3 regions of the Vibrio sinaloensis genome follow, and region 3 is predicted to be linked to each of the others. Evidence: riboswitches for the same ligand, from Rfam matches in the RefSeq annotation. Region 3 holds a riboswitch; each other region holds the start of a gene.
The links. Region 3 has a riboswitch for thiamine pyrophosphate ahead of thiB (thiamine ABC transporter substrate binding subunit). Riboswitches for the same ligand answer to the same signal wherever they lie in the genome.
Positions count from the first base shown of each region.

Region 1: another riboswitch for thiamine pyrophosphate. It lies ahead of thiC (phosphomethylpyrimidine synthase ThiC); the one in region 3 lies ahead of thiB (thiamine ABC transporter substrate binding subunit).
Region 2: another riboswitch for thiamine pyrophosphate. It lies ahead of thiD (bifunctional hydroxymethylpyrimidine kinase/phosphomethylpyrimidine kinase); the one in region 3 lies ahead of thiB (thiamine ABC transporter substrate binding subunit).

Region 1 covers NZ_CP096199.1:2,929,742-2,939,952, reverse strand. The annotation lists rRNA gene MTO69_RS13450 (23S ribosomal RNA) at 1-2,753, shown strand, start outside; rRNA gene rrf (5S ribosomal RNA) at 2,844-2,959, shown strand; tRNA gene MTO69_RS13440 (tRNA-Asp) at 3,029-3,105, shown strand; tRNA gene MTO69_RS13435 (tRNA-Trp) at 3,166-3,242, shown strand; gene crcB (fluoride efflux transporter CrcB) at 3,780-4,163, shown strand; TPP riboswitch at 4,242-4,340, shown strand; gene thiC (phosphomethylpyrimidine synthase ThiC) at 4,488-6,428, shown strand; gene MTO69_RS13420 (thiamine phosphate synthase) at 6,428-7,843, shown strand; gene MTO69_RS13415 (HesA/MoeB/ThiF family protein) at 7,830-8,603, shown strand; gene thiS (sulfur carrier protein ThiS) at 8,642-8,896, shown strand; gene MTO69_RS13405 (thiazole synthase) at 8,902-9,669, shown strand; gene thiH (2-iminoacetate synthase ThiH) at 9,681-10,211, shown strand, end outside.
Region 2 covers NZ_CP096200.1:698,334-708,544, reverse strand. The annotation lists gene MTO69_RS16770 (arginase) at 1-563, shown strand, start outside; gene MTO69_RS16765 (PhoX family protein) at 1,025-2,902, shown strand; gene MTO69_RS16760 (hypothetical protein) at 3,285-3,437, shown strand; gene MTO69_RS16755 (LysR family transcriptional regulator) at 3,541-4,446, opposite strand; TPP riboswitch at 4,578-4,678, shown strand; gene thiD (bifunctional hydroxymethylpyrimidine kinase/phosphomethylpyrimidine kinase) at 4,743-5,573, shown strand; gene MTO69_RS16745 (GGDEF domain-containing protein) at 5,690-6,640, shown strand; gene MTO69_RS16740 (phosphatase PAP2 family protein) at 6,751-7,500, shown strand; gene MTO69_RS16735 (hypothetical protein) at 7,541-7,831, opposite strand; gene MTO69_RS16730 (ArsR/SmtB family transcription factor) at 8,076-8,393, shown strand; gene MTO69_RS16725 (MAPEG family protein) at 8,430-8,816, shown strand; gene MTO69_RS16720 (acyltransferase) at 8,915-9,937, opposite strand; gene MTO69_RS16715 (TetR/AcrR family transcriptional regulator) at 10,145-10,211, shown strand, end outside.
Region 3 covers NZ_CP096199.1:321,752-331,962, reverse strand. The annotation lists gene lysC (lysine-sensitive aspartokinase 3) at 1-1,156, shown strand, start outside; gene MTO69_RS01620 (hypothetical protein) at 1,146-1,517, shown strand; gene pmbA (metalloprotease PmbA) at 1,600-2,943, opposite strand; gene yjgA (ribosome biogenesis factor YjgA) at 3,052-3,579, shown strand; gene thiQ (thiamine ABC transporter ATP-binding protein) at 3,909-4,613, opposite strand; gene thiP (thiamine/thiamine pyrophosphate ABC transporter permease ThiP) at 4,597-6,201, opposite strand; gene thiB (thiamine ABC transporter substrate binding subunit) at 6,211-7,218, opposite strand; TPP riboswitch at 7,270-7,391, opposite strand; gene MTO69_RS01590 (flavin prenyltransferase UbiX) at 7,529-8,158, opposite strand; gene mpl (UDP-N-acetylmuramate:L-alanyl-gamma-D-glutamyl-meso-diaminopimelate ligase) at 8,169-9,521, opposite strand; gene fbp (class 1 fructose-bisphosphatase) at 9,834-10,211, shown strand, end outside.

The DNA.
Region 1 (10,211 bases), 360 kb from region 3:
TAAGCTAGTACTGTTAACTGAATACATAGGTTAACAGGGCGAACCGGGGGAACTGAAACATCTAAGTACCCCGAGGAAAAGAAATCAACCGAGATTCCGAAAGTAGCGGCGAGCGAAATTGGACTAGCCCTTAAGCTTTTAATGAGACAGGTGAAGGCTCTGGAAAGTGCCGCGATACAGGGTGATAGCCCCGTAACCGACATCTCATCATCAGTGAAATCGAGTAGGGCGGGACACGTGATATCCTGTCTGAATATGGGGGGACCATCCTCCAAGGCTAAATACTACTGACTGACCGATAGTGAACCAGTACCGTGAGGGAAAGGCGAAAAGAACCCCTGTGAGGGGAGTGAAATAGAACCTGAAACCGTGTACGTACAAGCAGTAGGAGCAGGCTTTGTCCTGTGACTGCGTACCTTTTGTATAATGGGTCAGCGACTTATATTCAGTAGCAAGGTTAACCATCTAGGGGAGCCGTAGAGAAATCGAGTCTTAACTGGGCGTCGAGTTGCTGGATATAGACCCGAAACCAGGTGATCTAGCCATGGGCAGGTTGAAGGTTGAGTAACATCAACTGGAGGACCGAACCGACTAATGTTGAAAAATTAGCGGATGACTTGTGGCTAGGGGTGAAAGGCCAATCAAACCTGGAGATAGCTGGTTCTCCCCGAAATCTATTTAGGTAGAGCCTCGGACGAATACTACTGGGGGTAGAGCACTGTTAAGGCTAGGGGGTCATCCCGACTTACCAACCCTTTGCAAACTCCGAATACCAGTAAGTACTATCCGGGAGACACACGGCGGGTGCTAACGTCCGTCGTGGAGAGGGAAACAACCCAGACCGCCAGCTAAGGTCCCAAATTATAGCTAAGTGGGAAACGATGTGGGAAGGCTTAGACAGCTAGGATGTTGGCTTAGAAGCAGCCATCATTTAAAGAAAGCGTAATAGCTCACTAGTCGAGTCGGCCTGCGCGGAAGATGTAACGGGGCTAAGCTATAAACCGAAGCTGCGGCAATGCATTTTATGTATTGGGTAGGGGAGCGTTCTGTAAGCCGTTGAAGGTGAGTTGTAAAGCTTGCTGGAGGTATCAGAAGTGCGAATGCTGACATGAGTAACGATAAAGGGGGTGAAAAACCTCCTCGCCGGAAGACCAAGGGTTCCTGTCCAACGTTAATCGGGGCAGGGTAAGTCGACCCCTAAGGCGAGGCCGAAAGGCGTAGTCGATGGGAAACGGGTTAATATTCCCGTACTTCAACTTATTGCGATGGGGGGACGGAGAAGGCTAGGTGGGCCTGGCGACGGTTGTCCAGGTTCAAGTGCGTAGGCTTGAGAGTTAGGTAAATCCGGCTCTCTTTAAGGCTGAGACACGATGTCGAGCACCTACGGGTGTGAAGTCATTGATGCCATGCTTCCAGGAAAAGCCTCTAAGCTTCAGATAAGTTGGAATCGTACCCCAAACCGACACAGGTGGTCGGGTAGAGAATACCAAGGCGCTTGAGAGAACTCGGGTGAAGGAACTAGGCAAAATGGTACCGTAACTTCGGGAGAAGGTACGCTCTTGACGGTGAAGTCCCTTGCGGATGGAGCTATTGAGAGTCGCAGATACCAGGTGGCTGCAACTGTTTATTAAAAACACAGCACTGTGCAAAATCGTAAGATGACGTATACGGTGTGACGCCTGCCCGGTGCCGGAAGGTTAATTGATGGGGTTAGTCTTTGGACGAAGCTCTTGATCGAAGCCCCGGTAAACGGCGGCCGTAACTATAACGGTCCTAAGGTAGCGAAATTCCTTGTCGGGTAAGTTCCGACCTGCACGAATGGCGTAATGATGGCCACGCTGTCTCCACCCGAGACTCAGTGAAATTGAAATCGCTGTGAAGATGCAGTGTACCCGCGGCTAGACGGAAAGACCCCGTGAACCTTTACTACAGCTTGGCACTGAACATTGACCCTACATGTGTAGGATAGGTGGGAGGCTTTGAAGACGGTACGCCAGTATCGTTGGAGCCGTCCTTGAAATACCACCCTTGTAGTGTTGATGTTCTAACTTAGACCCGTTATCCGGGTTGAGGACAGTGCCTGGTGGGTAGTTTGACTGGGGCGGTCTCCTCCCAAAGAGTAACGGAGGAGCACGAAGGTGGGCTAATCACGGTTGGACATCGTGAGGTTAGTGCAATGGCATAAGCCCGCTTGACTGCGAGAATGACAATTCGAGCAGGTGCGAAAGCAGGTCATAGTGATCCGGTGGTTCTGAATGGAAGGGCCATCGCTCAACGGATAAAAGGTACTCCGGGGATAACAGGCTGATACCGCCCAAGAGTTCATATCGACGGCGGTGTTTGGCACCTCGATGTCGGCTCATCACATCCTGGGGCTGAAGTCGGTCCCAAGGGTATGGCTGTTCGCCATTTAAAGTGGTACGCGAGCTGGGTTTAGAACGTCGTGAGACAGTTCGGTCCCTATCTGCCGTGGGCGTTGGAAGATTGAAGGGGGCTGCTCCTAGTACGAGAGGACCGGAGTGGACGAACCTCTGGTGTTCGGGTTGTGTCGCCAGACGCATTGCCCGGTAGCTAAGTTCGGAATCGATAACCGCTGAAAGCATCTAAGCGGGAAGCGAGCCCTGAGATGAGTCTTCCCTGACCCCTTGAGGGTCCTAAAGGGTTGTTCGAGACTAGAACGTTGATAGGCAGGGTGTGTAAGCGTTGTGAGGCGTTGAGCTAACCTGTACTAATTGCCCGTGAGGCTTAACCATACAACACCCAAAGGGTTTTGATGGACTCAAAGCAAGAGCAGATTGAATGTGTAGAGAACACAATAACAGCTTTCCAGATTAAAGAATTTGCTTGGCGACCATAGCGATTTGGACCCACCTGATTCCATGCCGAACTCAGAAGTGAAACGAATTAGCGCCGATGGTAGTGTGGGGCTTCCCCATGTGAGAGTAGGACATCGCCAGGCTTACATTTCGTTTTTAGATTTTAGAAAAATCTAAAGGCAAAAACTTAGACTCAAGAGTCTAACCAGTGCGGAGCGGTAGTTCAGTTGGTTAGAATACCGGCCTGTCACGCCGGGGGTCGCGGGTTCGAGTCCCGTCCGCTCCGCCACTTATTCAGAAACCTCGCTATGGCGAGGTTTTTTCGAATCTAAAATTAGAAATACTCTACAGGGGTGTAGCTCCAATTGGCAGAGCAGCGGATTCCAAATCCGCGTGTTGGGAGTTCGAATCTCTCCACCCCTGCCATATATAAGGCTCTAGCCATGCGGCTAGAGCCTTTTTGCTTTTTGATGTTGAACTAATTTAATTGGCAGAGCCGCGGATTCCCCGATTTACCAAAGACAGCGCGTGTTGGGGTGAAGTTTTCGAATCTCTCTACCCCTGCCATATATAAGGCTCTAGTCATGCGGCTAGAGCCTTTTTGCTTTTTGATGTTGAAATATTCAATTGGCTGAGCAGCGGATTCCCCGATTTACCAGAGACAGCGCGTGTTGGGGCGAAGCTTTCGAATCTCTCCACCCCTGCCATCTATATCCACTTTAATCACTTCTTGGCTAACAACTGCATAGTGTTTCCCGTCTCTGGACTGTCTTATAGAATCTATTTATCCAACAACGGCACTTTAGGGTGGGTGAAGTTGTTACTCTAAACAAAAATTTCAACGTAAGTGACTCCTGTAACGTTTTAAATATCAAGGTGTTCACGGCGAGTAGGTCGTTAATTTTTGTCGATTATTTGTCTCTGAGCGGTACAATAATGGTACAAATCTTTCTAGGGGCAGTTATGAGTCAACTTTCTATTCTTGGCTTTATCGCAATCGGTGGTGCTTTCGGCGCATGTTCTCGCTATTTGATATCAGAGTTGTGCATTGTATTGCTAGGTCGCGGTTTTCCATACGGAACGCTTACCGTCAACGTAGTAGGCTCTTTGATTATGGGACTGCTGATCGCCGCCTTTGAAAACGGTCAGCTGTCCACTGAGCCTTGGCGGCAGATTATCGGCCTCGGTTTCCTAGGCGCATTAACAACCTTTTCTACTTTTTCGATGGACAATGTACTGCTGATGCAGCAGGGCGCTTTTTTAAAGATGGGCCTCAATGTGCTACTCAACGTTGTACTTAGTATTTCTGCTGCCTGGGTAGGGTTTCAGCTCCTAATAAAAACTTGAGGTCGAAACGCAAATCTCTTTTTTTAACATTTTTTGAACAGGTCGGCTTGGTTTAACCAAGCCGATTTTATATACTCGTTTCACTTGTCGGAGTGCCTTAAGGCTGAGACCGTTAATTCGGGATCCGTTGAACCTGATCAGATTAGAATCTGCGAAGGGAACAAGAGAGATATCTTTACCAGTATCACACTGGTCTTTTATCAAATATCGGATAGCACTAAGCGCCATCTCCAGCGCAGCGTTCGATACCTCTTGTCGCATCTTTCCGCCAAGCATTTTTATCCAAAATCTTTTTATCTAGAATAACAAGCAAGGAAAAATGCTATGTCGAATCGCAAGCAAGCGAGACTGGAAGCTAAACAATTCATCGATACACTTTCTGTCCAACCATACCCAAACTCTCATAAGGTGTATGTTGAGGGCTCTCGCCCGGATATCCAGGTGCCAATGCGAGAAATTACCCTCGCCGATAGTCTTGTAGGTGGCACTAAGGAAGCACCAGTTTTCTCACCCAATGAGCCTGTGCGTGTCTATGACACGTCTGGACTCTATACTGACCCAAACCATGAGATTGACCTTTATAACGGCTTACCTAAGCTTAGAGAAGGGTGGATTGAAGAGCGCGGTGACACAGAGTTACTTGATGAAGTAAGCTCGGTGTACACAAAGGAACGCTTAGAAGACCAAACGTTAGACGAACTGCGTTACGGTAATCTACCACGCATTCGACGTGCCAAAGATGGTCATTGTGTGACCCAATTGCATTACGCTCGTAAAGGCATTATTACCCCTGAAATGGAATATATCGCCCTTCGCGAAAATATGGGGCGTGCTCAATACCGCGATGAAGTGCTGAATCAACAGCATCCGGGTCAAAGCTTTGGTGCCAATCTGCCAAAAGACATTACCGCTGAGTTTGTACGTAAAGAAGTCGCCGAAGGTCGCGCGATTATCCCTTCTAATATCAACCACCCAGAATCCGAACCAATGATCATTGGACGTAACTTTTTGGTCAAAGTAAACGCCAACATCGGTAACTCATCGGTCACTTCTTCGATTGAAGAAGAAGTAGAGAAACTAGTATGGGCAACGCGCTGGGGTGGAGATACCGTTATGGATCTCTCTACTGGACGAAATATTCACGAAACTCGCGAGTGGATTCTACGTAATAGTCCAGTGCCGATCGGTACTGTACCCATGTACCAAGCGCTTGAGAAAGTGAACGGTGTTGCGGAAAACCTTAACTGGGAAGTGATGCGCGATACTCTAATTGAGCAAGCAGAGCAAGGCGTTGACTATTTCACTATCCATGCTGGTTTACTACTTCGCTATGTGCCAATGACAGCTAAGCGTGTTACTGGCATCGTTTCTCGTGGTGGTTCTATTATTGCGAAATGGTGTTTAGCGCATCACCAAGAAAGCTTCCTATATACCCACTTCCGAGAGATCTGTGAAATCTGTGCCAAGTATGATGTCGCACTTTCTCTTGGCGATGGTCTTCGTCCAGGTTCGGTTGCCGATGCTAACGATGAGGCTCAATTTGCAGAACTTCGCACCTTAGGTGAGCTGACTAAGATTGCCTGGGAATATGATGTTCAGGTCATTATCGAGGGGCCTGGCCATGTTCCTATGCACATGATCAAAGAGAACATGGAACAGCAGTTGGAGCACTGTCATGAAGCGCCTTTTTATACGCTTGGTCCACTGACAACCGATATTGCGCCTGGTTATGACCATATCACTTCCGGTATTGGCGCAGCGATGATCGGTTGGTATGGATGTGCCATGCTTTGTTATGTCACACCAAAAGAGCACTTAGGCTTACCAAACAAGGAAGACGTCAAGACAGGGATGATCACCTATAAACTGGCTGCGCACGCAGCTGATTTGGCTAAAGGTCACCCCGGGGCTCAGGTGCGAGATAATGCTTTATCTAAAGCTAGGTTTGAGTTCCGCTGGGAAGACCAATTTAACCTAGCACTTGACCCAGATACCGCGCGCGCTTTTCATGATGAAACTCTGCCTCAAGAATCTGGAAAAGTTGCCCATTTCTGCTCTATGTGTGGCCCTAAGTTCTGCTCGATGAAGATCTCGCAAGAAGTTCGCGAGTACGCAAAAGACACTCAGCAAGTTGCCGCCGACCAAGCTATCTCAATCAAAATGTTGGATGATCCTCTTGAGGGGATGCGTCAGAAATCGCAAGAATTTAGAGAGTCAGGTTCTGAGTTATACCACCCAGCAGCACATGCCGAGGTAAGTGACTAATGAGCAAAATCCTTATTCCGTCATCACTGATTGAACTGACAGGTCTAGTTCAAGAATGTCTGTTGTTGGCGAAAGAACAGGGTTTTAGTATTGAAGACATTGAGTTGGGTGTGAGCCCAACTCAATCTTTTCAGCTTGTTCGCGACCAACAGACCACACGCATAGCGACAGATCTTATTGATGGATATGACTCTGAGCATGAGAGTTCATTTGTGCTCAATTACCGCTCTGCTTTATCGGTAGAAGCGTGTGCTAAGCAACCGTCGAAAGCGATTTATATTGGTATTGCTGATACGCAGGTATCCGATGAAAAGGATAAAGGGCGTCAGCTTGATATCTGGCGTCACCCCATTAACGATGAAGTGCGAGCGCTTTCCGTTAAGTCGAAGGTAAGCGCGAAGTTTATACCTGAGAGCCACCTTGCTTGGATTGTCACGCTGACAGTACTCGATTTTCCTATCGAAGATGCGTTAACTCTCGCTCGGGGCATGACAACTCAACAAGAGAATGTTTCACGTGAAACACTATCGAATGGCAACGTTGACGAGGGGAAGCCAACTCAGTGGGCTGACCAATTTAATGATTTCCCCACACCTGTACTGGAGGATAACCGACTAGGTATTCAAGTTGGTTGGTCTGCACAAGGCGAGAGCGTCAGCTTTCCAACTCTAACTAAGCAAAGTCTGGGGCTCTATCCAGTTGTTGATGATGTTGCTTGGATTGAGCGCCTACTGCCACTAGGCATCAACACAATTCAACTACGAATCAAGAATCCACAACAAGCCGATTTGGAACATCAGATCATTCGAGCAATTGAGCTAGGTCGTCAGTATCGAGCACAAGTGTTCATTAATGACTATTGGAAACTAGCAATCAAGCATGGCGCTTATGGCGTTCATTTAGGACAAGAAGACATAGAAGAATCGAATTTGGATCAGCTATCTAGAGCCGGCATTCGTCTTGGCCTTTCTACTCATGGTTATTATGAACTACTGCGCATCGTACAAATTCATCCTAGTTACATAGCATTAGGGCATATTTTCCCAACCACTACTAAACAGATGCCATCGAAACCACAAGGTTTGGTGCGCTTGGATCTGTATCAAAAGCTGATTGATAGCATCCCTTATACAAATACAGAGGCTGCTTTCCATCCTTCAAAAGATAAAGCAATTAGTGACAATGTGTTCGGCTTTCCGACGGTCGCGATTGGTGGCATTGACCCATCTAATGCAGACCAGGTTTGGCAAACAGGTGTTTCGAGTTTGGCCGTTGTGCGAGCTATTACGTTGGCTGAATCCCCTCAGTCCGTTATCGAGTTCTTCGCACAACTGATGAAGGAAAGAAAACTAACGTCGACTCATCAGAATAGTGAATTGGTGGATACCAAGAGAGGCGAGCATGCTCACGGATAATCAGTTCCTTCGTTATCAGCGTCAAGTCGCTCTGCCTGAAATTGCCGAAGTTGGGCAAGAGCGTTTGAGCAAATCGCATGTGCTGATCATCGGTTGTGGTGGATTAGGGAGCGCAGCGAGTTTGTACTTAGCATCTGCGGGCGTTGGTAAATTGGTTGTGGTTGATGACGATGAAGTTGATAGCAGTAACCTGCAACGTCAGATCATATATCGTGAACAAGACCTCCAAGTTGCGAAAACAGAAGCGACGGTAAAGCAACTTACTGAACTTAATTCTATGGTTCAAATTCGTGCTCTCAATAAGCGATTGGACAAAGAACAGCTGCAGATTGAGGTAATGCTGGCGGATGTGGTACTCGACTGCACCGACAACATGCCAACGCGCCAGCTCATTAACCAAGTCTGTTTCGAACAAAACACGCCGCTCATCTCCGCGGCGGCAATTGGTTGGCAAGGGCAATTCGCTGTTTTTGATTACCAATCATCAAGTGAACAAGACGTGGAGAGTAAAGCCTGTTACCGCTGTTTGTATCCGTTTGATGAATTACCACACACGCAAAAGTGCAGTGAGAGCGGTGTCCTCGGTCCGGTGGTGGGCACGGTTGGCAACTACCAAGCAATAGCGGCAATTCAAAAACTGGCGACGGGAAAGTTTCATGTCGAGACTGCCAAGCTGCATCTGTTTGATGGATTGAAACTGCAATGGCAAACCATGGCGATAAGCAAAGACAAACAGTGCCAAGTATGTGCTCAGATTTAGCTTACGAGTAATGGGTAGAATTAGGAGAGTTGGAAGTAATGACGTTATCAGAACAACAAACAACACAAATGACCGCTGCTAACTTAGATGTGATCACTATTGTCATCAATGACCAGTCACATCAAGTTGCCAGTAAGTCGAATCTACAGCAAATCATTAGTCAATTTGCGCTGCCTGAAATGGGCTGTGTTTTTGCAATTAATAACAATGTTGTTCCCCGCAGTGAGTGGGCTAGCACAGTTCTTTCACAGGGAGATAGCATCTCTTTGTTTCAAGCGATCGCAGGGGGCTAAAGTCGATGCTCAAAATTGGTGATAAACAATTCGAATCAAGACTGTTCACGGGAACAGGGAAGTTTGCCAACAGCCTATTGATGGCACAAGCAATTCAAGCATCGGGTTCTCAACTAGCGACCATGGCGTTGAAGCGCGTGGACATCAACAACCAGCAAGACGATATTTTGCTGCCGTTAGTAAAAGCGGGCGTGAACTTATTGCCGAACACCTCGGGTGCAAAGAATGCAAAAGATGCTGTGTTTGCTGCTCAACTGGCGCGAGAAGCGTTAGGCACCAACTGGGTAAAACTAGAAATTCACCCAGATCCCAAATACCTCATGCCTGATCCTATCGAAACGCTTGTCGCTGCTGAGCAACTGGTTCGTGAAGGCTTTGTTGTGCTTCCTTACTGCCATGCAGACCCGGTTCTGTGTAAGCGATTGGAAGAAGTAGGATGCGCAGCAGTGATGCCATTGGGTGCGCCAATTGGCTCTAACAAAGGGATTGTTTCTCACGACTTCTTGGAGATTATTATCGACCAAGCTAATGTTCCTGTCGTTGTCGATGCGGGTATTGGCGCACCTTCACACGCCGCGCGTGCGATGGAAATGGGCGCGGATGCCGTGCTCGTCAATACTGCGATTGCAGCTTCGAGCGATTCCGTTGCGATGGCGAAAGCATTTAAGTTGGCGGTAGAGTCGGGGCGTATGGCTTATGAAGCCGGGCTTGCTGGTAAGGTTTCTCATGCGGTTGCGTCGAGTCCACTGACTTCCTTTTTGGATGAGCTCTAAGTGAGGTATTCATGAGCTTCGTTGAGCAGTTTAAACAGCTAAATTGGGATGACATTTCGATGTCGATCTACGCCAAAACGGCACAAGATGTTGAACGCGCGTTGAATAAACCCAAGCGCGACTTGGAAGATTTCAAAGCGCTGATTTCACCAGCAGCAGAAGCTTATTTGGAGCAGATGGCGCAGCTGTCTTACGCGGCAACACGCAAGCGTTTTGGTAATACCATGTCGCTTTACATTCCACTGTACCTTTCTAACTTGTGCGCCAATGCTTGTACATATTGTGGCTTCTCGATGGAGAACAGAATCAAGCGTCGTACTTTGAATAGGGACGAAGTGGCTGCAGAAGTCGAAGCGATCAAGCGTATGAAGTTTGATAGCGTGTTGCTGGTGACAGGTGAGCACGAATCCAAAGTCGGGATGAACTACTTCCGCGAAATGGTACCGATGATTAAGCAACGTTTTAACTATTTGGTTATGGAAGTACAGCCGCTAGATCAAGACCAATACACAGAGCTCAAGACGCTGGGTTTAGATGCGGTG
Region 2 (10,211 bases), on a different replicon from region 3:
TGGTATTAACTAACCAGTGTGAAACACTGCTCTACACCTTACCGCTTATCCAGTCATCTAGTCGCGAACTTGGCATCGTCCATATTGGTCGTCAGTTTGAGCTTAAACCGTCACTTGAGTTGGAGCAGGGCAGTGCGTTTCACTTTGCGCTGAGCCGTTTCAGCGAATGTCGTCTATTTTGCTTGGGGATTGATGCACTGCAGCAAAGCGAGCGCGTGTTAGAATACGCCGAAGACTTGGGCTGCGACTGGCTGAGTATCGAAGAGTGTTCGTTTACCCACCGCTTTCAGGTGAAGCAGCAGTTGGCGACCTATCTTGCTCATTGTGATGATATCGTGGTTAACATCGACCTAAACAGCCTCTACCCGCTCACTCGTTTGGAAGGTCACTCGGCGCTCGAAGTGCCAATGGTGAATCGGATGCTGCGACAGTTGCTCCTTTTCAATAAAGTGCGTCAGGTGCAGTTGGTCGGCTATAAAGACAAGCACTTGTACTCGAAACAGACTCAGAGCATTTTGCATGAGTTGGGTCAGTTGAGCCCTTTTCGCGATAGGGCTGCATAATACTGAGCGCTAAAAACACAAAAGCTGGCGGTTAGGCCAGCTTAGTACGGTGGGTTGCGCGTTATGATGATTTGTTCGCGTTTTTGTTCGACTCTTTCCAGTATTGAATGCGAACGCGATGCAATTGCGCTTTTCTCATTTTTTTCATGATAATCCCTCACTTAAAAAACAACATTGCTCTTCAATGAGCCTTTTGTGAATCTAGTTCCTCATGAACAAAACTCAATGTAGCCGTCAATTGGCAAAAGATCTAGACCTTTGATCACATTTTTCTGTATGTAAACGCTGTTTTATTGCATTAAAGTGAAGGGTGACGCGTTTACATGAAGCTGTCATGCAAACTCACTTAAATTGACGTTTTTCTTTCATCATTTAGAAACAATAGCTTAACCACTTTGTCACGCTGCACTTCTACGATCTCTGCGCTTTTTATATAAAAATATCAACACAAGGAGTCAGCAATGTGGGATCGTGACAATCAAGATTCTCAATTCAGCCAAATGATCGATGCACGACTATCCCGTCGTCGATTCTTAGCCGGAACCGCCGCCGTCAGCGCGAGTGCTTTCCTCTCGCTTAACCCGATTACCAAAGCGTTTGCCGCTTCCAGCCAAGGATCTTTGCTCAATTTTGATCCCGTTCCCGCTTCAACCGCAGATGCGTTCGTTGTTCCCAAAGGCTACAAGGCAACGCCACTGCTCTCTTGGGGAGACCCAATTTTTCCCGATGCCCCAGAGTTTGACCCTAGTGGTAAACAAGGCTCACAAGCGCAACTCCGTCAGTTTGGTGACAACACCGATGGGATGAGCCTGTTCCCGATTAACGACTCACGTGCCGTGATCGCCGTCAATAACGAATACACCAATTACGATTTGCTGTTCGACCATGGCGGCAAAGCGATGACGGCTGATGATGTGCTCAAAGCACAGGCGGCGCATGGTGTCACTGTGTTTGAAATTGTTAAGTCTGGCGGTGAATGGCAGTTAGACAAAAATGGCCAGCGCAATCGCCGCATTACCGCGAACACGGAAATGCGCTTAACTGGGCCAGCGGCCGGTCATTCATTAATGAAGACCAAATTGGACCCAAGCGGCACCAAGCCACTTGGCACCTTCAACAACTGCGCCAATGGTGAGACGCCTTGGGGCACTTATCTCACTTGTGAAGAGAACTTCAACGGCTACTTTGGTACCAGCGGCAGCGCTGAGCTGTCTGCGGATCACAAGCGTTACGGTATTAAAGCGGCGAAAAGCAAATACCAATGGCATGACAGCGATGAGCGTTTTGATGTCGCCAAACATCCTAATGAACCGCACCGCTTCGGTTGGGTGGTTGAAATCGACCCGAACGACCCAACCTCTACGCCACTTAAGCGCACAGCGCTAGGACGCTTCAAGCATGAGAACGCGGCGCTACTTATCAATGATGATGGACACGTTGTGGTGTATCTAGGTGATGATGAACGTGGCGAGCACTTGTACAAGTTTGTATCGAAGAACAAGTACCAACCAGGCAATGACCGCGCCAATCGTGACCTACTCGAAGAGGGCACCTTATATGTGGCCAAATTCGATATGGATGATAAAGAGCTGAAAGGTCAAGGCCAATGGATTGAGCTTAGCTATGGCAAAAACGGCTTAACCAAAGAGAATGGCTTTAATGACCAAGCGGAAGTGATGATCTTTGCTCGCCGCGCAGCAACACAAGTGGGTGCGACTACGATGGACCGTCCTGAGTGGGTAGCGGTGCATCCAAACAACCAACACGTGTTCTGCACTCTGACCAACAATAAACATCGTGGTGTGAAAGAAGGTCAGCCAGTAGGTGGGCCAAACCCACGTCAAGAAAACCACTATGGTCAGATTGTGCGTTGGTTACCACAAAATGGTGACCATACCTCAGAGCGTTTTGACTGGGATCTGTACCTGATAGCTGGTAACCCAACGGTGCACCAGGGCGATCTGTATGCCGGTAGCGACAACATTAATGCCGACAATATGTTCAATAGCCCAGACGGAATTGGCTTCGATAAAGCGGGCCGTTTGTGGATTCAGACCGACGGTAACTACTCAAACCAAGGGGACTTTGCCGGTCAAGGCAATAACCAGATGTTGTGTGGCGACCCGATCACTGGCGAAGTGCGCCGTTTCCTGACGGGGCCTATCGCGTGTGAAATTACCGGGTTAACCTTCTCACCTGATTACAAAACCATGTTTGTTGGCGTTCAGCATCCGGGTGAGAGAGGCGCACCGTCTCACTTCCCAGCGGGCGGTAACAGTAAGCCACGTTCGACCATCATGGCCATCACTCGAGAAGACGGTGGCGTGATTGGCGCATAAGCCATCAAACGACATAGGAATGGGGCAGTGTGCCCCATTTTTTATGTATTACAGTGACGGTGAGCATAATTATGCGCGCAGCAGCATAAAATTTGTGATCTTTTGACCAATAGACACTAAATATGGTTGCTTCATCTATACGGTATCACTATATTGAAAGGGTAGCCGAATAACTTCAAAGGTGTAGAGAACCAAGTAAACTCCCAGAGCAAATACGAACAACTGAACGCAATAGACACACACAGCCTAACGAGCAATTCGTTATCGTGCATCGAAAAACGTATAAGAATTAGTATTTTCAACGGCCTTTTGCTTTACCCCTCTTTATCTCTCACCTGTGAGTTATCGATACATTTTTTGATAACCCAGAAGGAGAATGATTATGGTATCACTAGGTATAATCGCGTTAGCTTTCTTCGTATTTATGTGCTGCTGGGTTGCACAGCATGGCCTGCCCGTTTTGGGTATGAAGCTGGACGAGTCGGACTTACTGCTTATCTCAGAAATGTCTGGCGAAGATGTCCTTGAAGCATAAATGACTTTACGCTAAGCAAAAAAGGAGCCGTTGTGGCTCCTTTTTTGATCTTGTGGTTCGAGCTTAGCCGTTTCAATACCCCCCCACACAAATCCCACACCACCTATTTGTCCCGATTGGCATCATTCAGCGTTTGCTTAAGGGTGTGTTTGATAGTGTCGAACCTTGCCGGGAGGCGACGATGACGTTTGGTCAGCAAATACAGAGTTTCAATCACGGTTTGCTTGGATGGGTAAACGGCAATGCGCTCTTTGTCACTGAAAGCCTCCAACGCACTTTGTGGGAGCACGGTAAAGCCTCGCCCTTTGGCGACCGGGAGCAGAATTTGACTCAGTTGGTTGATATAACCTGTCACGGGCAATTGATTGATATTAATGGTGGCTAAGTCAGGTTCAGCGCAGCGTGAGAAATACAGCGATAAATAGTGCTCGGCATCAGGGTGACCAATTAAGCCGATCGCTTGTAGTTGCGCTAAAGTTAAGGTTTCGGTTTGGCACATTTTCGGCAGCATTAAACAGAGCGGTTCATCGCCGATTTTAACCGACTCGACTCTTGGGTCTGAGCTTTGATGAGTCATGAGGCCAATATCGACGTCGCCATTGATCACACCCGCCAAAATCTTTTGCTGTGGAGCAACCTCTAGGTGGGTCACCAGCTGAGGGTGTTTACATTGTAAATCGAGTAAGTGAGGGTAGAGCCGCAGTGCCAACGAGCCTGAGCATGACACAGCCAACTTGCCCGAAAAGGGATCATCTTGGTCAAGCGATTGCAGCATTTGCTGCTGCTGCGATTCCATCTCAAGCGCATACTGGTAAACGGTTTTGCCCGCCTCGGTAATTTCGAAGCTTTTGTTATGCCTTTCAATCAATGGGTGACCACACGCCTGTTCCAGCTTTTTAATGTGCTGACTAACCCCTGGTTGGGTCATAAACAGTTTGTCAGCGGTTTTGGTGAAGTGGCCAGTATCAATTAAGGTGGCAAATGTTTTAAGCCAAGCTGGATTGAGCATGCGCTATACCTATAAGAGATGGTTATGTTAATGAGTGTATATGATAACAATAAATTTCGGTACTGCGGCCACTGGCTCACCGTTGTGACATTTTACCCTGCACATGGGCAATAATTGCTGCTAATATCCAACTTCGATAGTCGGGGTGCCTAGTTAAGGCTGAGATCGCTGTGCGAGACCCGTTGAACCTGATTCAGTTAACACTGACGTAGGGAACTATAAACGCAGTCCTATCCTAGGCTGCGTCCTTATTCGCTTTGCAATAAGGGTTCCTGCGTCTTGTTGTAGGAGCTTTTATGCCACATTTACAAGACACTTCTCCCATTGTTCTCACTATTGCTGGCTCTGATAGTGGCGGTGGTGCTGGAATCCAAGCTGATATTAAAGCCATCTCTGCCACGGGTAGTTATGCCTGTTCAGTGGTCACGGCGATCACCTCGCAAAATACCCAAGGCGTACGAGCCATTCACCCGATTCCTATCGAGCATGTTGCCAGTCAGTTAGCGGCTGTGTTTGAGGATTTGAATGTGGTTGCGGTGAAAGTGGGTATGCTCGCCGATGCCAACATCATTCAAGTGGTCGCGGATCACTTGGCCAAGTATCGTCCCAAGTTTGTGGTTGTCGATCCGGTGATGGTGGCGACCAGCGGCGACCTGTTACTCGAGCAGCAAGCGATACAAAGCCTGAAGCAACAACTGCTTCCTCTTGCCGACTTAGTGACCCCTAATTTGCCAGAGGCGGCTGCACTGCTTGATATACCGACACCAAGCAGCGAGGATGAAATGGGCGCGCTGGTGGCTGAGCTGCGCGGGCTAGCGTCTAATGCCGTACTGCTAAAAGGAGGTCATTTAACCCACCAACCGACCAGCAACGATCTACTGGTCACAGCGGACGACTACGAGTTGGTGCGCGCCAAGCGAGTGCTCACCAACAACACGCACGGCACTGGGTGTACGTTATCGTCGGCGATTGCTTCCTATGTCGCGCAGGGGCATCGCTTGCATAAGGCAGTCTGTTTAGCTAAACAATATCTCACTCAGGCACTGACCCATGCCGATGATCTGCAAGTCGGTCACGGACACGGACCGGTGTCGCACTTCTTTCCTGGCCATTACAATGTGCGCTAGTAGATAGCGCAAACGGTGAGCAGGCCGAGGTTAATTTCGCTAATGGCTTCTCCTGACTCAACATCGCTGCTTTTGAGTGCTAAGATCTTTGTATCTAAGTGAATGAGATGATTACGATGCAAGCGCCAAAACAGCCACAAAACGAAGCGCAGCGAATTGAGGCGCTAAAACGACTCAATATTCTGGATACTAAACCTGAGGAACGCTTTGACCGAGTGACCCGTCTTGCTCGACGTTTGTTTGATGTGCCCGTCGCTGTGGTCAGTTTGGTCGACTCGGATCGCCAATGGTTTAAATCTTGCGATGGCCTGGATTTTAGTGAAACATCACGCGAAGTGTCGTTTTGTGGCCACGCCATTTTGGGCAACGAGCCGCTGGTGATTGCCGATGCACTGGAAGATGAGCGCTTTCGTGATAACCCTATGGTCACAGGAGAGACGGGGATCCGTTTCTATGCAGGCGTTCCTCTGGTCTACCTTGATGGTTACAAACTGGGAACGCTGTGCATTTTTGACACTCAGCCGCGTCACCTCAATTCTGAGCAGTTAGTCGACTTGGTTGATTTAGCCAAGATTGCTGAAAATGAACTCTCGGCCAGTTTAACCGCCACCACCGACGCCCTGACGCAGATTTCCAATCGGCGTGGTTTTGAGCTATTGGCACCTAAAGCGATGGACCACTGTTTGGTGGCAGGGTTGTCAGTCTCGCTGGCTTATTTTGATCTCGATAGCTTTAAACAGATTAATGACACCTTCGGCCATGCGGTTGGCGACCAAGCCCTAGTGAGCTTCACTCTGCTGTTGACAGAGTCGTTTCGAGATTCCGATGTGATTGCACGGATTGGTGGCGATGAGTTTGTGGTTCTGATGTCTGGTGCCAGCGATCGAGTGGCCGATGTTGCCATCAGTCGTTTTCGCAGTGCAGTCGAGAGGTTCAACCAAGACCATAGCGGACAATATCAGCTGCGATTTAGTGTCGGAGTGGCGTCGGCGAAAGACAAAAGTGACATGAAACTAGAGCTCCTGTTGCAACGGGCAGATAAGCAGATGTTTGCCTCAAAACGCTAGCGGGTTAACAGGACGATTTTCCTTGGCAACAAATTGACATTCCATTGATAAACCGTAGCGATCTCTTCGGCTAACATGCTGACTCAGCATTGTTAGGTGTGTCGTCTATCGTGAACAATCTTCTTCGAAACAAACGTAGCGGGTTACTGCTACTTGCCGTGTTTTTGCTTTCAGTTGCGCTGATGTCGCTGCAGGTAAGCCATATCAACTTAATGGAACCAGTCAGTGACCTGTCGGGCGTGGCGTTTAGCGCGATGACCGACTCTGCTGGTCATCACGGCTTTGCCATCACTTTGGTGGTGCTGATTGCCCTCTCTTGGCATCTCGTTAGGTACAGATTGCGCTTTGTCACCTTAATGGCACAGCTGGGGTTATTGCTGGTGGTCGGCTTTGCGGCGAAAACCGGGCTGAAACAGATGACGGAAAGTCCCCGTCCCTATACTGAGCTATTGACCCAGCAGCTTCTTATTCCTGAGCCAAGTCACTTCTACAAGTTGAACGATCAGCAACAGGCACAAATGATTGAGCAGATCTCTGCGAAGGTCTCACCGTGGCGAACTCAACATTGGCAAGGGGAGAAAGATTACTCGTTTCCGTCAGGCCACACTATTTTTGCCGCGATTTGTTTGGTCTTTTTCGGTTCACTGTTTATCGAGCATCGACGCTATCTTCTTACCGCCGCTTTGGGAGGATGGGCTTTGATGGTCGCCTACAGCCGGTTGTGGATCGGCATGCATCGTCCTATCGATCTGATTGGCTCGATTGTGTTTGTTGGCTTGGTCTATATACTCATGCCCAACGTTCAGCGCGTGGTTGAACGTCTTTTCTCTGGGTTGCCGCTGGTTCGACATCATGGCTAGGTGAGGCTCGAGTTAGTTCAAACCTCACTTTTGCCCATTTTTATAGGTCACACATCAACACTTCAAACTCGTCAGCAGCTTGATCAATTAAATGATGAACCTCAGCCGCGTCTTGATCAGACAAGGTCACTTGCCAGGGTCGACCAGCATGACGACCAATCAATTGCGTGCATCCGTCCGCTTTTTTAAACACTAACTCACTGAACTTTGCGCTATGGTGCTGCTCGCTTTCTTCGATATCGACATCAATGAAACCGACAGGATTGATGGCCACATGAGCGTGATAGTGGCCGGTGTCGTTTAACTGATAGTCTCTATGTAGCAAAATCATCAGTCTCCCTCCTTGCTTTTCCAATTTGGCTACCACAAGTTTAGGCGAGCCTATGCCGATACTTGACCAAATCACCACTAAACTTGATGTAGGTTAATTTTTGCTCAATTAATGGTTCGTTCTCGGTTTGCCGGGCAATAGATAGACATGGGTCAAGTTTAAAGGTTAAAAGCCGATTGAAAGGGATTGTAAGTTGCGTATGCTTCGACTACTTTGGAAATGTATCAACGAGTAGGAGTGATGAATGGAGCTGGAAGCGGTCGCTAAAGCGTTGAAAGAGTTAGGACACCCAACGCGACTGTCGATTTACAAAAGTGTGGTTAAAGCGGGATACCAAGGCATCGCGGTGGGTGGATTGCAAGAAAAGTTGTCGATTCCAGGGTCAACCTTATCACACCATATCTCCAACCTAGTCGATGTTGGTCTAATAAGCCAAAGGCGCGAAGGACGAATCCTTTATTGTGTCACTGATTATCAATGCCTCAAGGAGGTGATTGATTTCTTGCAGCAGGAATGCTGCGCGGATGAGCGAAGCTCGTCGGACTGCTCGATATCGGGATAAGCGGTTAAAGCAGCGGATGAATCAAGGAGTGAAAACATGGTAACGGCCCTTTATGCCAGTTTATCGGCGCTGCTTTTGTTGTGGCTTGCGATTGAGGTGATCAAGCAACGACGTAAAGCACAAATTAAGTACGCAGATGGCGGCGTGACCGCCCTGCAAATGGCACGCAGTGCGCATAGCAATGCGGTTGAGTATGTGCCGATCACAGTGATTATGATGGCTCTTGCCGAGTACAATGGGGCACCGCTTTGGATGATTCATCTACTCGGCGTGGCCTTTATTATCGGGCGTCTGCTTCACGCAAAAGCGATTTTGGCCGATAAACTGAAAGGGCGCATTAGCGGAATGAAGCTGACCTTTGCGGTGATGGTGGCGCTGGTGGCTATCAACCTTTTCTATCTGCCTTATCATAGCTTGTGGTAGAGAGCTAAAGTAATACCAATCACCCCAATTCTCTGCACATCTCATTAGTGCGATTGGTATGCAAAGCGATGAGTTAAACTCATCGCTTTTTTATTAAATCAACGAAACAACCATCGATACAGTGGCGTTTTCTCAAGAGCCTTAATCAAGCCAAACGTCAGGACCGTGGCGCCAAATAACAGCAGAATATCTTTGCTTAAACCGCTAAGGCCGGCCGCGCCCGCCACATTCATCATGACGATGATCATCGGTAAGTGTGCCACATAGAGCGGCAAGACATAGCGAGATTGCGCCGTTAGCCATTGGTTGCTGCCCAAGTTGGGTTTCGCCAATAGCCATAAGAAACAGCCCGTTCCCCACAATACGGTACCAAACACAAAGTCATTGGCGTTAAAAGCTTGATTGTGACCAGTGAGCACCCACGCTTCGGCGAAATGGAGGGTCATCCCCACCAAGGCCAAGATACCGGCTTGGCGAGCGGTTGCTTGAATCGATTTTTGCCGAATGGTAAAGCCAATCGCAAACAGTAAGGTGCTAAAGAAAGGGCCATTTCGCGTAAAAAATGGCGCGACAAAGCCCGTCAGTTCTTGATAGCTGCCAGCCAACACGCCATAGACGTATAAAGCGATGCCTAATGGGACAAACAGCGCTAATTGTCGATAGTGACTGAGCAATGCGCCAATGGCGGTGGCGATGATCAAGGCCGGAAGAAACCACAAATGAACCAGTCCGCCCTCAAGCAGCGAGTTTAGAGGCGCTTGAGCGAGAAAGCCCCAATATCCTTGGCGCTCAGCCAAATAGCCGTGCTGCGCCACCGTTTCAAGGTTAAACGGCATGGCGAGACTGATAAAACTCCAGACAACGAACACTCGTAGCAGTGGCGAGCTGTAGCGCTTTAACGTTTGCAGCGGTTGCTGGCTGAGTTTGGGCTCAATCAAGTAACCAGAGATGAGGAAAAATAGCGGCACGGCAAACCGTGTGGCTTGGTTGAAAATGTAGGCGACCCAAGGGGTGTCTCCAATATGCCAATAACTGAGGAACAGTTGGCAGTGCATGGCAGCGATGGCCAAAATAGCGACCACACGCCCAAGCTCGATACTCTGAATTTTTTTATTTTGCATAACGACGACTGAATAATCTAAAGTCGCCAAATTACCTCAGCTGCCCTTCAAGCGGGTATGATTTTTGTCAAGGAGTGGGTCGACTTGTGTGTGAGTGGTGAGATTATGCGGTCATTCACTCATCGGATTGGCTCATCCGGTTTGAATCTAAGTTGGAAAAAAAGAACGAGTGTGCTAAAACTAATAGGTTAGCGATGAGAGTAGATGATGAGTAAAGGAAAAATTACCCGCGAGAACATACTGAACAAAGCGTTTGAGTTGGCCAGTGAAAATG
Region 3 (10,211 bases):
TCAGCTTGCTCAGATCCATGATGCGGTGCTCAACCAACTCAACGACGCAACCCAAACCGCCAGCGAGGTTTACGCGATCCTAGATACCGTGACCAGCCTGGCCGAAGCCGCCTCGATTCAATCAAACCACAAACTGACTGACCACTTAGTGGCCTGCGGTGAGTTAATGTCGACTCATCTCCTAACTCAACTCATGAAAGAGCGTGGGATTGACGCGGTGCGCTTTGATATTCGCGACGTACTGCGTACCGACAGCCATTTTGGTAAGGCCGAGCCAGACTTGGAACAGATCAGCCAACTGGCCCAGCAATCATTAGTGCCACTTTGTCAGCAGCATGTGGTGGTAACACAAGGCTTCATCGGTTCAGATGACGAGGGCAATACCACGACCCTAGGTCGCGGCGGTAGTGACTACAGTGCCGCGCTTATTGCGGAAGCAGTTAAAGCCGCGGGCCTAGAAATCTGGACCGACGTACCTGGCATCTACACCACCGATCCACGTATCGCAGCCAAAGCGGCGCCGATCGCCGAAATCAGTTTTAGCGAAGCATCGGAGATGGCCAATTTCGGCGCAAAAATTCTCCATCCATCGACACTGGTGCCAGCGCTACGTCACGATATTCCGGTGTTTGTTGGCTCTTCTAAAGAGCCTGAAAAAGGCGGCACCTGGATTCGCCATCAAGTGGAGAGCTCCCCGCTATTTCGTGCACTCGCACTACGCTGCAACCAAACCATGGTCACGCTGCGCAGTGCTAAGATGTTCCACGCTTACGGGTTTCTCGCCAAAGTATTTGAAATATTGGCGAAACATAAGATATCGGTAGATTTGATCACTACCTCTGAGATCAGTGTCTCTCTCACCTTAGATCAAACCGGCACCTCTGGAGGCGCTCCCGAGCTACCTGACGAAGTACGCGCGGAACTTGAAGAGCTGTGCAGCGTCGAGGTCGAGCACAACTTATGCTTGGTCGCGCTTATCGGCAATAACATGAGTGAAAGCCGCGGCTACGCTAAACAAGTGTTCGGCACGTTAGAAGACTTCAATCTGCGTATGATCTGTTACGGCGCCAGCCCACACAACCTATGCTTTTTAGTCCATGAATCGGTATCTAAGCAAGCGATTCAGAAACTGCATACTGAGTTGTTTGAGAAATAGCGAGAAGCGAGAAGCGAGAAGCGAGAAGCGAGAAGCGAGAAGCGAGAAGCGAGAAGCGAGAAGCGAGAAGCGAGAAGCGAGAAGCGAGAAGCGAGAAGCGAGAAGCGAGAAGCGAGAAGCGAGAAGCGAGAAGCGAGAAGCGAGAAGCGAGAAGCGAGAAGCGAGAAGCGAGAAGCGAGAAGCGAGAAGCGAGAAGCGAGAAGCGAGAAGCGAGAAGCGAGAAAATCTTGCAAGGGTTGACAATGCAGGTCAACCCTTTTCCTTTAAATTCAGACGATTAAGCTTAAATTCCATCCAGCTTTGCCTGCAGCTTTCGACTCACTCATCAAAAGCTCCTCGCGAAGGGCGCAGCCCGATCTAAATTCTCGAAGGACGAAGTCCGTTCTCGGAACAAAGCGCTCTAGCATCTCGCAGGGCGAAGCCCGAACTCAATTCTCTATCCCTTACTCACCTGCGACTTTCATACTCTCAAGCAAGATAGAGCCAGTTTGAATTTGCGAGCGGGTCTCTACGTCATTACCCACTGCAACAATCTGGTTAAACATCTCTTTTAGATTGCTGGCAATGGTGATTTCCGACACAGGATACTGAATTTGACCATTCTCTACCCAAAAGCCTGCCGCGCCGCGAGAGTAGTCACCAGTGACAATATTGACCCCTTGGCCCATAACTTCAGTCACTAATAGACCCGTACCTAACTCTTGCAGCATCTGCTCGAAGCTCTGGCCCGTGGATTGTACAAACCAGTTATGAATCCCGCCAGCATGTCCGGTTGGCGTCATATTCATTTTTCGCGCCGCATAACTGGTGAGTAGATAGGTTGCGAGTACACCGTCGGTAATGATTTCTCTGTCCTGAGTGAATACTCCTTCACTATCGAATGGGCTTGATGCCAGACCGCGCAAAACGTGTGGACGCTCAGAGACGTTAAACCACTCAGGCAAGACTTGCTGACCAAGCTTATCGAGTAAAAACGAAGATTTCCGGTATAAGTTGCCACCACTGATAGCCATGACTAGATGACCGAGCAGCCCCGTTGCCACATCAGCGGCGAACATCACTGGATAGTGTCCGGTTTTAAGTTTCTGCGCATCCAAACGACTCACGGTTTTTTCGGCGGCTTTCTGTCCCACCGTTTGCGGCGTCCATAACTCATCTTTATGGCGTGCAACGGTATAACTGTAGTCACGCTCCATCTCACCGTTTTCACCTTGGCCAATCACACAGCAACTGGTGCTGTGACGGCTCGAGGCATAGCTCGCCAGTAAACCGTGGCTGTTGCCGTACACTTTTAAGCCGTAGTGGCTGTCGTAGCTGGCACCATCACTCTGTTTAATCTTGTCGCTGTAAGCCAGCGCTTGCTGTTCAGCGGCAATCGCAACTTGCGCGGCATAATCTGGGTCGGGAGTATCGGGATGGAACAAATCAAGGTCGGGGATCTCTTTAACCATCAACTCTTTCGGCGCCGGGCCTGCAAATGGGTCTTGTGACGTGAACTGAGCGATATCCAACGCTGCCAGCACCGTTTGTTGAATCGCTTTTTCACTTAAGTCTGAAGTAGATGCGCTACCTTTACGTTGGTTGCGGTAAACAGTAATACCCAGCGCACCATCGCTATTAAACTCAACGTTCTCGACTTCGCACATGCGAGTAGAGACACTTAGGCCTGTGGTTTTGCTGATCGCGACCTCAGCCGCATCCGACTTAGCAGCCGCCATTTCTAACGCTTTGGCAACCGCAGCTTCTAGCTCAACACGCTGTTGAGCAACTTGCTCTCTTACGTCCATATCTACTTTATTCTTAAGATCGATTGTCATTAGGATAACAAGAATTTCGCTTTCTCCCCACGATTCTTGTTAAAATAGAGAAATAGATGTTCATATTAAGGCAGAAAAATGGCACGTAAAAATCAGAAAGCGCCATGGGAAGAGGAAGAAGAGATCATTTGGGTAAGCAAAACCGAAATGAAACGCGACATGGAAGAGCTGCAAAAGCTCGGCGAAGAACTGGTCGAACTCAAACCGTCTGTGCTAGAAAAGTTCCCATTAAGTGAAGACCTAGCAGAAGCAATTAAAGATGCGCAGCGTTTTAAAAATGAAGCGCGTCGCCGCCAGTTGCAATACATTGGCAAATTGATGCGCTTTGAAGATCCAGAGCCACTGCAAGCGGCATTGGACAAAGTACGCAACAAGCACTCTCAAGCGACCGCGCAACTGCACAAGCTTGAACAACTGCGCGAACGTGTCGTTGAGCAAGGTGACGACGCGATTAATGAAGTGATGGAATTGTATCCTGATGCCGATCGTCAGCGCCTACGCCAACTGGCTCGCCAAGCAAGTAAAGAGCAGCAAGCGGGTAAACCAGCCAAAGCGTATCGTGAGATCTTCCAGATCCTAAAAGCGCTCAACGACGCGCAGCTTTAAGCGAGAAGCGAGAAGCGAGAAGCGAGAAGCGAGAAGCGAGAAGCGAGAAGCGAGAAAGTCTTGGAAGGTTGACGTGAAGGCGTCAACCTTTTTTCTGCATTTGAGATATAAGTCCCTAGCAAAAACCTCAGTCTTATAGACTTACTCAACAGCCCAAAAGCGCACCTCTCGAAGGGCGCAGCCCAGTCTAAATTCTCGCAGGACGAAGTCCGTTCTCGGAGCGAAGCGCACTAGATTTTCGTAGGACGAAGTCCGCTCTCGATTCTCGGAACGTAGTGTTCTCGGAGGGCGAAGCCCGTTCTTCGAGCGCAGCGCTCTAACCTCTCGCATCACTCACCCGCTCGTACAAAATCGCTTAAGGCTTGGTTGCTATGATTTGAACAGAGCTGTTCGATTTTATCCGCCACCTCGACCCGACCATTAGCCACAAAAATAAAATCAGAGCCGATCGCCTTGGCATCACTAATATGGTGAGTGACCATCAATACCGTCACGTTACGCTCGGAGGCCAAACGCTTAACCAAGCCCAGCATCTCTTCGCGCAATATAGGGTCAAGCGCAGAGAAAGGTTCATCCAATAACCAGATCTGATGGGGCTGAACAAAGCAGCGAGCCAGTGCGACTCGTTGTCGCTGTCCACCAGAGAGTTGCTCAGGTAAGCGGTCTAGATACTCTTCTACCCCCACCTGCTGCGCCGCGCGTTCGACCTCAGCATGCTGGCTAGGGGTAAGCTTCAAGCCAGGGTTGAGGCCAAGTGCAATGTTTTGTCGCACACTCAAATGAGCGAACAGGTTGTGCTCTTGAAATAGCATCGCAAACGGGCGTTGATGCGGCGCTCGACCAAGGATGCTCTGCTGGCGAACCACAATGTCACCTTGCGACGGTTCAATAAAACCGGCAACCAAAGCGAGTAGGGTCGACTTACCTGCGCCACTAGGCCCCATTAAGGCGACAATAGCGCCTTCGGCAATTGCGACATCAAAATGAAACAACTCGTTGTGATAGTAATAGTCGACCTTATTTAGACTTAACATAACCGACCTTTGAATGGGCATTAAACAACTTCTCGACTAAGGTAAAGCAACCTAAGCTTAACAGCAGCAAGGTGAGTGACACGACCGCTGCAGCGTCCATCTGATAACTGCCCAGTAACTGGAACAAGTACAGTGGCAAAGTTCGAAATTCCTGACTGCCAAACAGGGCAATTGCGCTTAAATCGCCGATAGCAAACATAAAACTGATCGCAAAAGCATGCGCAAACGGCCTTTTTAATGCTCGCCACTCCACCACCTTAAATCGCTGCCAGCGCGTCAGTCCAAGGCTCGCACATAGATATTGATACTGCTGCTCAATATGCAGCATCGGCTGAGACAAGGTTTTGATCACATACGGTAATCCCATCAGCGCATTGACGGCAACCACGATAACAAAGGCAAAACTGAATACATCCGTCATGGCGCGCAACAGCAAAAACAGCCCAGTAGAGACAACGAGCCCGGGGGTGACCAAAATAATGGTGCCGATCAACTCGACTTGATCAGCACTTTTATTGCGCGAATTGAGTCTCAAGCGTCGGCTGGTAAGTAAGATCGCGTACCCAGCGACCACAGCAATCAGACTAGCAGACAAGGCGACTTTCAATGACGCGGTCAATGCCATCCAAAAACGGCTATCGGTGAACACACTCAGCGCCTGGCTATTGATCCCACTCAGTACCACCATCACTAGCGGCGGCAGCACCAATAAAAGCGCAGCAACAATCCAACCCCAATCCCAAAGCTGAGAGCTTAGAGTGTCTTTAGTTATCACCACCGACTGACTCTGCGACCCGGATGACACGGCGAGAGGCTTGCTCAAGCGCTGAATCAATAGCGCCATCAAACCGCACAGCAGCATTTGCCATATGGCGAGTAACGCCCCTGCTTGCAAATCAAAATCAAACTTAATCGCTTGATAAATGGCCAACTCAATCGTGGTCGATTTGGGACCACCGCCCAACGCCATTACGGTGGCGAAACTGGTAAAGCAGAGCATAAACACCAAGCCACACACATGAGGGAGTTGCTGACGCAGCCTTGGCCACTCAACCCAGCGAAACTTGTCCCAATGGCCCATTCCCAGATGGGCACAGAGTTTATGCTGCTCGGCGGGAATCGTATCCAACGACTGCAGCAATAATCGCGTCGCATAGGGTAAGTTAAAAAACACGTGTGCGAGCAAAATACCATTGAGGCCATAAATCGAAAATGGCAGTTGGCTATCAAGCAGCTTAACCCCCTGAGCGAGTAAACCGCTGTTGCCATAAATCGCCAACAAGCCAAACACACCAACTAACACCGGCAATACCAGGGTCGTAGCAAACAGCTTGAGTAGCAGAGATTTGCCGATGAAATTTCGCCGCGACAACGCGTGCGCCACCGGTAGAGCAAAGCCGACACTGAGCAGAGTGGACAGCAGCGACTGATAGAAGCTGAACTTGGTGACATGACGATAGTAAGGATCATGCCAGACACTCAATATATCCAGCGTCGGCGCATAACTCAGCAATGCTGACAACGCAGAAACGATAAAGGCCGCGATGATAATCGCGACCCCTAGTCCAACTTTAGGAACCTGATACAAAAGTGACCTTTAGAAGGTTAACGCGTTTTGCCACTCGCGAATCCACGCTTTACGATTTTGCGCGACCTCGTCAGCAGAAAAACCGAGCGCTTTACTTGGCGTCGTTAAGGTTTCAAACCCTTGTGGCAGTGCAACATCTGTCACTGGGTACATCCAGTTTCCAGTCGGCATGGCTGACTGGAACTCATCACTGAGGATGAAAGCCATAAACTGGTCAGCCAACTCACTGTTCTCGGTGCCCTTCACTTTAGCTGCCACTTCCACTTGGGTGTAATGACCTTCGGCAAAATTTGCCGCTGCATACTTGGCGTCTTTTTCTGCGATTAAGTGATAAGCCGGAGAGGTGGTGTACGACAGCACAAGATCCGATTCACCCTCAAGGAACATAGAGTAAGCTTCTGACCAGCCCTTAGTCACAGTGACCGTCTTTTTCGCCAGTTGTTGCCAAGCTTGAGTGGCCTTATCGCCGTAGACAGATTTGATCCATAGCATCAGCCCCTGACCCGGGGTAGACGTGCGCGGGTCTTGATAGATGACTTTCAGGTCATCGCGAGACTCGATCAGCTCTTTGAGACTAGCCGGTGGGTTGGCGAGCTTTTCCGTATTATAGACAAAGGCAAAATAGCCAAAATCGTAAGGTACAAAGGTCGGGTTGTTCCAGCCATTTGGCAGATTGACCTTGCTGGTATCGACTTTGTGCTCAGCCAGTAGACCGGTTTGTTGTGCTTCGGCCATCAGGTTGTTGTCTAGCCCCAATACAATATCGGCCTTACTGTTTGCACCTTCTAGACGTAAGCGATTGAGAATAGACACGCCATCATCGAGGGCGACTAAGTTGAGGTCACAACCGCATTGAGCTTCAAAAGCTTTCTCAATGGTTGGGCCTGGGCCCCAATCGGCGGCAAACGAGTCGTAGGTATAAACGGTTAAGGTGTCGTTGGCTGCAAACGCAGACCATGATGTCAACATGGCTGCGGCAAGACCGCTGATTGAAATGGTGCTTAGAGTGGTATTCACTGCTCGCTCTCTCCTTGTGTGAGCGGCACAGGGTTGAGGGACGTCAGTTAATCGGTGTCCAGACTCAATTCCTACGCCAGCATTATCTGGTTCAGGTACACGGGTCCCGAGCAAAGCTCGATCTCAGCCAAGCGCCAATCTTGATTGGCTCAATAGCTCCCCGATGAGTTACGGTCAAATTGTAATAGTTATCACACTCAATAGCCATCCCTAAAACATGAAGGGCATGGTGAGTTAACAGGCCAGTTCATCCCTGTAAGCCTGAAAGCGCTATCTGAGTGAAATTGAACAATCGGTACGGTTACAGATTTTAAATCTGACGCGAATCATAGCCCCAACGTGGCACTAATCCTTGCTCAACACCTAAGTGGTCGAGAATACGCGCCACCATAAAGTCGACCAGATCTTCTATCGATTTAGGTTGATGGTAGAACCCCGGCGCAGCAGGCATAATAGTGACGCCCATCTGGGACAGTTTGTGCATGTTCTCCAAATGCAGCGTCGAAAACGGTGTCTCACGCACCACCAACAGTAGCTGTCCCCGCTCTTTCATCACCACATCGGCCGCACGTTCAATCAAGTTGTCCGACATACCGTGTGCAATAGCGGCAACGCTTCCCGCTGAACACGGACACACCACCATCTGCTTCGGCGCAGCAGATCCTGAAGCGACGGGAGAAAACCAGTCATCCTTGCCACACACCACCAGCTTCTCGCTATCGCAGCCAAGATGGTTGACCAAGGCTTGCTGAGCGGCGTCGGGGTTTGCTGGAAGCTTTAAGCCATGCTCGGTCGCCAGTACCACTCGCGCCGCGGACGAGATCAGCAGATAAACGCGATACTCTGCGGCCAACAAACATTCCAATAAGCGCAGACCGTAAGGCGCACCTGACGCGCCAGTAAAAGCTAAGGTTATCGATTTAGAGGTATTGTTGCTCATAGTGACTCGGTTATTGGGCCAATTTGGCCAGTAGTTTGTCGTGAATGCCAGCAAAGCCACCGTTACTCATGACCAAAATATTATCGCCAGGCTGTGCTGCGGCCGCAATTTTTTCTACTAAGATATCGATATCATCGCTGGTCACAGCGGGTTGTGTGCACTTCAGGGCCACCTCATCCACCGACCAGTCAATGCCTTGTGGTTGATAGAGAAACACCTGATCGGCGGCGGTCAGTGAGGCTGCAAGCGTCTGTTTATGCACCCCACGTTTCATGGTGGCACTGCGAGGCTCTAACACCGCTAGAATCTTGTCTTGGCCGACCTTGTTACGTAAACCACCTAAAGTCAGTTCAATCGCGGTTGGGTGATGGGCAAAATCGTCATAAACGCGAACGCCGTTCACCTCGCCTTTTAACTCAAGGCGACGCTTAGTATTAATGAATTTCGCCAGCGCCTCACAGGCGAGGTCGGGGGTGACACCCACATGGCGAGCAGCGGCAATGGCCATCAAGGCATTATCTACATTATGGTCGCCGACCAAATCCCACTGGACGCTCCCAACCACTTCACCTTGGAATCGCACCTCAAAATGAGAGCCATCAGCAACCATTTTGTTTGCTTGCCATTGCCCTTGTTGACCGCTGTATTCGGTCTCACTCCAGCAGCCACGCTCTAACACATCGGCTATCGCCCGATCCTGTTTAGGGGCAAGAATGCGTCCATTGCCCGGCACCGTGCGGACCAGATGGTGGAACTGACGTTTAATCGCTTCCAAATCATCAAAGATGTCTGCATGATCGAACTCAAGGTTGTTCATCACCAGCGTGCGTGGATGGTAGTGGACAAACTTAGAACGCTTATCGAAAAAAGCGCTGTCGTATTCATCCGCTTCGACCACAAAAAACATGCTTTCGCCTAGGCGGGCAGAAATACCGAAGTTCCCAAGCACGCCGCCAACCAAAAATCCGGGCTGGTAACCACACGCGTCGAGAATCCACGCCAGCATGCTTGAGGTCGTGGTTTTGCCGTGAGTTCCGGACACCGCCAGTACCCAGCGGTCATGCAACAGAAACTCTTGCAGCCATTGCGGACCAGAGGTGTAACGCAAGTTGCTATTGAGCACGTGCTCAACACAGGGGTTGCCACGACTCATTGCATTGCCAATCACCACTAAATCAGGGGCTGGGTCAAGCTGTGCGGGATCAAAGCCTTCAATTATTTCAATACCTTGCGATTCAAGCATGGTGCTCATTGGCGGATAAACATTGGCATCACTGCCAGTCACCTTGTGCCCCAGTTGACGCGCCAACATCGCGGCGCCACCCATGAATGTTCCGCAGATCCCCAAGATATGAATGTGCATAACTGCCCCTGTTTTCGGCAAAAATAATCTGCTCATTATGGCGATAAAGCACTGAAAAGCGAACTACTTTGATCACTGTTCATCATCATGCCAGTACCATCTGGTCACTCTATCGCCACAGTTAGAGCCTGAGCAGATAAAATGTAAGTCATTGTTGAGTCGACAAATAAATTGAGAACTCAAGCAGTTAGTTCATTACCAATAAAAAGATCTAACTTTTAAACTTAAGCTTGGGTAAAGACTAACGATCCGCAAGAGATCACTCCAGCCCAACCCCCATTTCATTGAGCGACTTTTTAAAGGAAAAAATCCATGTCTGGAATGCGCACCCTTGGCGAGTTCATTGTAGAAAAACAAGCGGACTTCCCCCACGCTAGCGGTGATCTATCATCCCTACTCTCTTCGATTCGTCTTGCTGCGAAAATCGTTAACCGCGAGATTAATGCCGCGGGCCTCGGCGATATTACCGGCGCGGTTGGTACTGCCAACGTACAAGGCGAAGACCAACAAAAACTTGATGTTTATGCCAACGACAAGTTTAAAGCGGCATTAGAAGCACGCGACCAAGTGTGTGGTGTGGCAAGCGAAGAAGAAGATGAAGCTGTAGCGTTTAACAAAGAACTCAACAAAAACGCCAAATACGTAGTGTTGATGGACCCGCTTGACGGTTCGTCTAATATCGATGTGAAC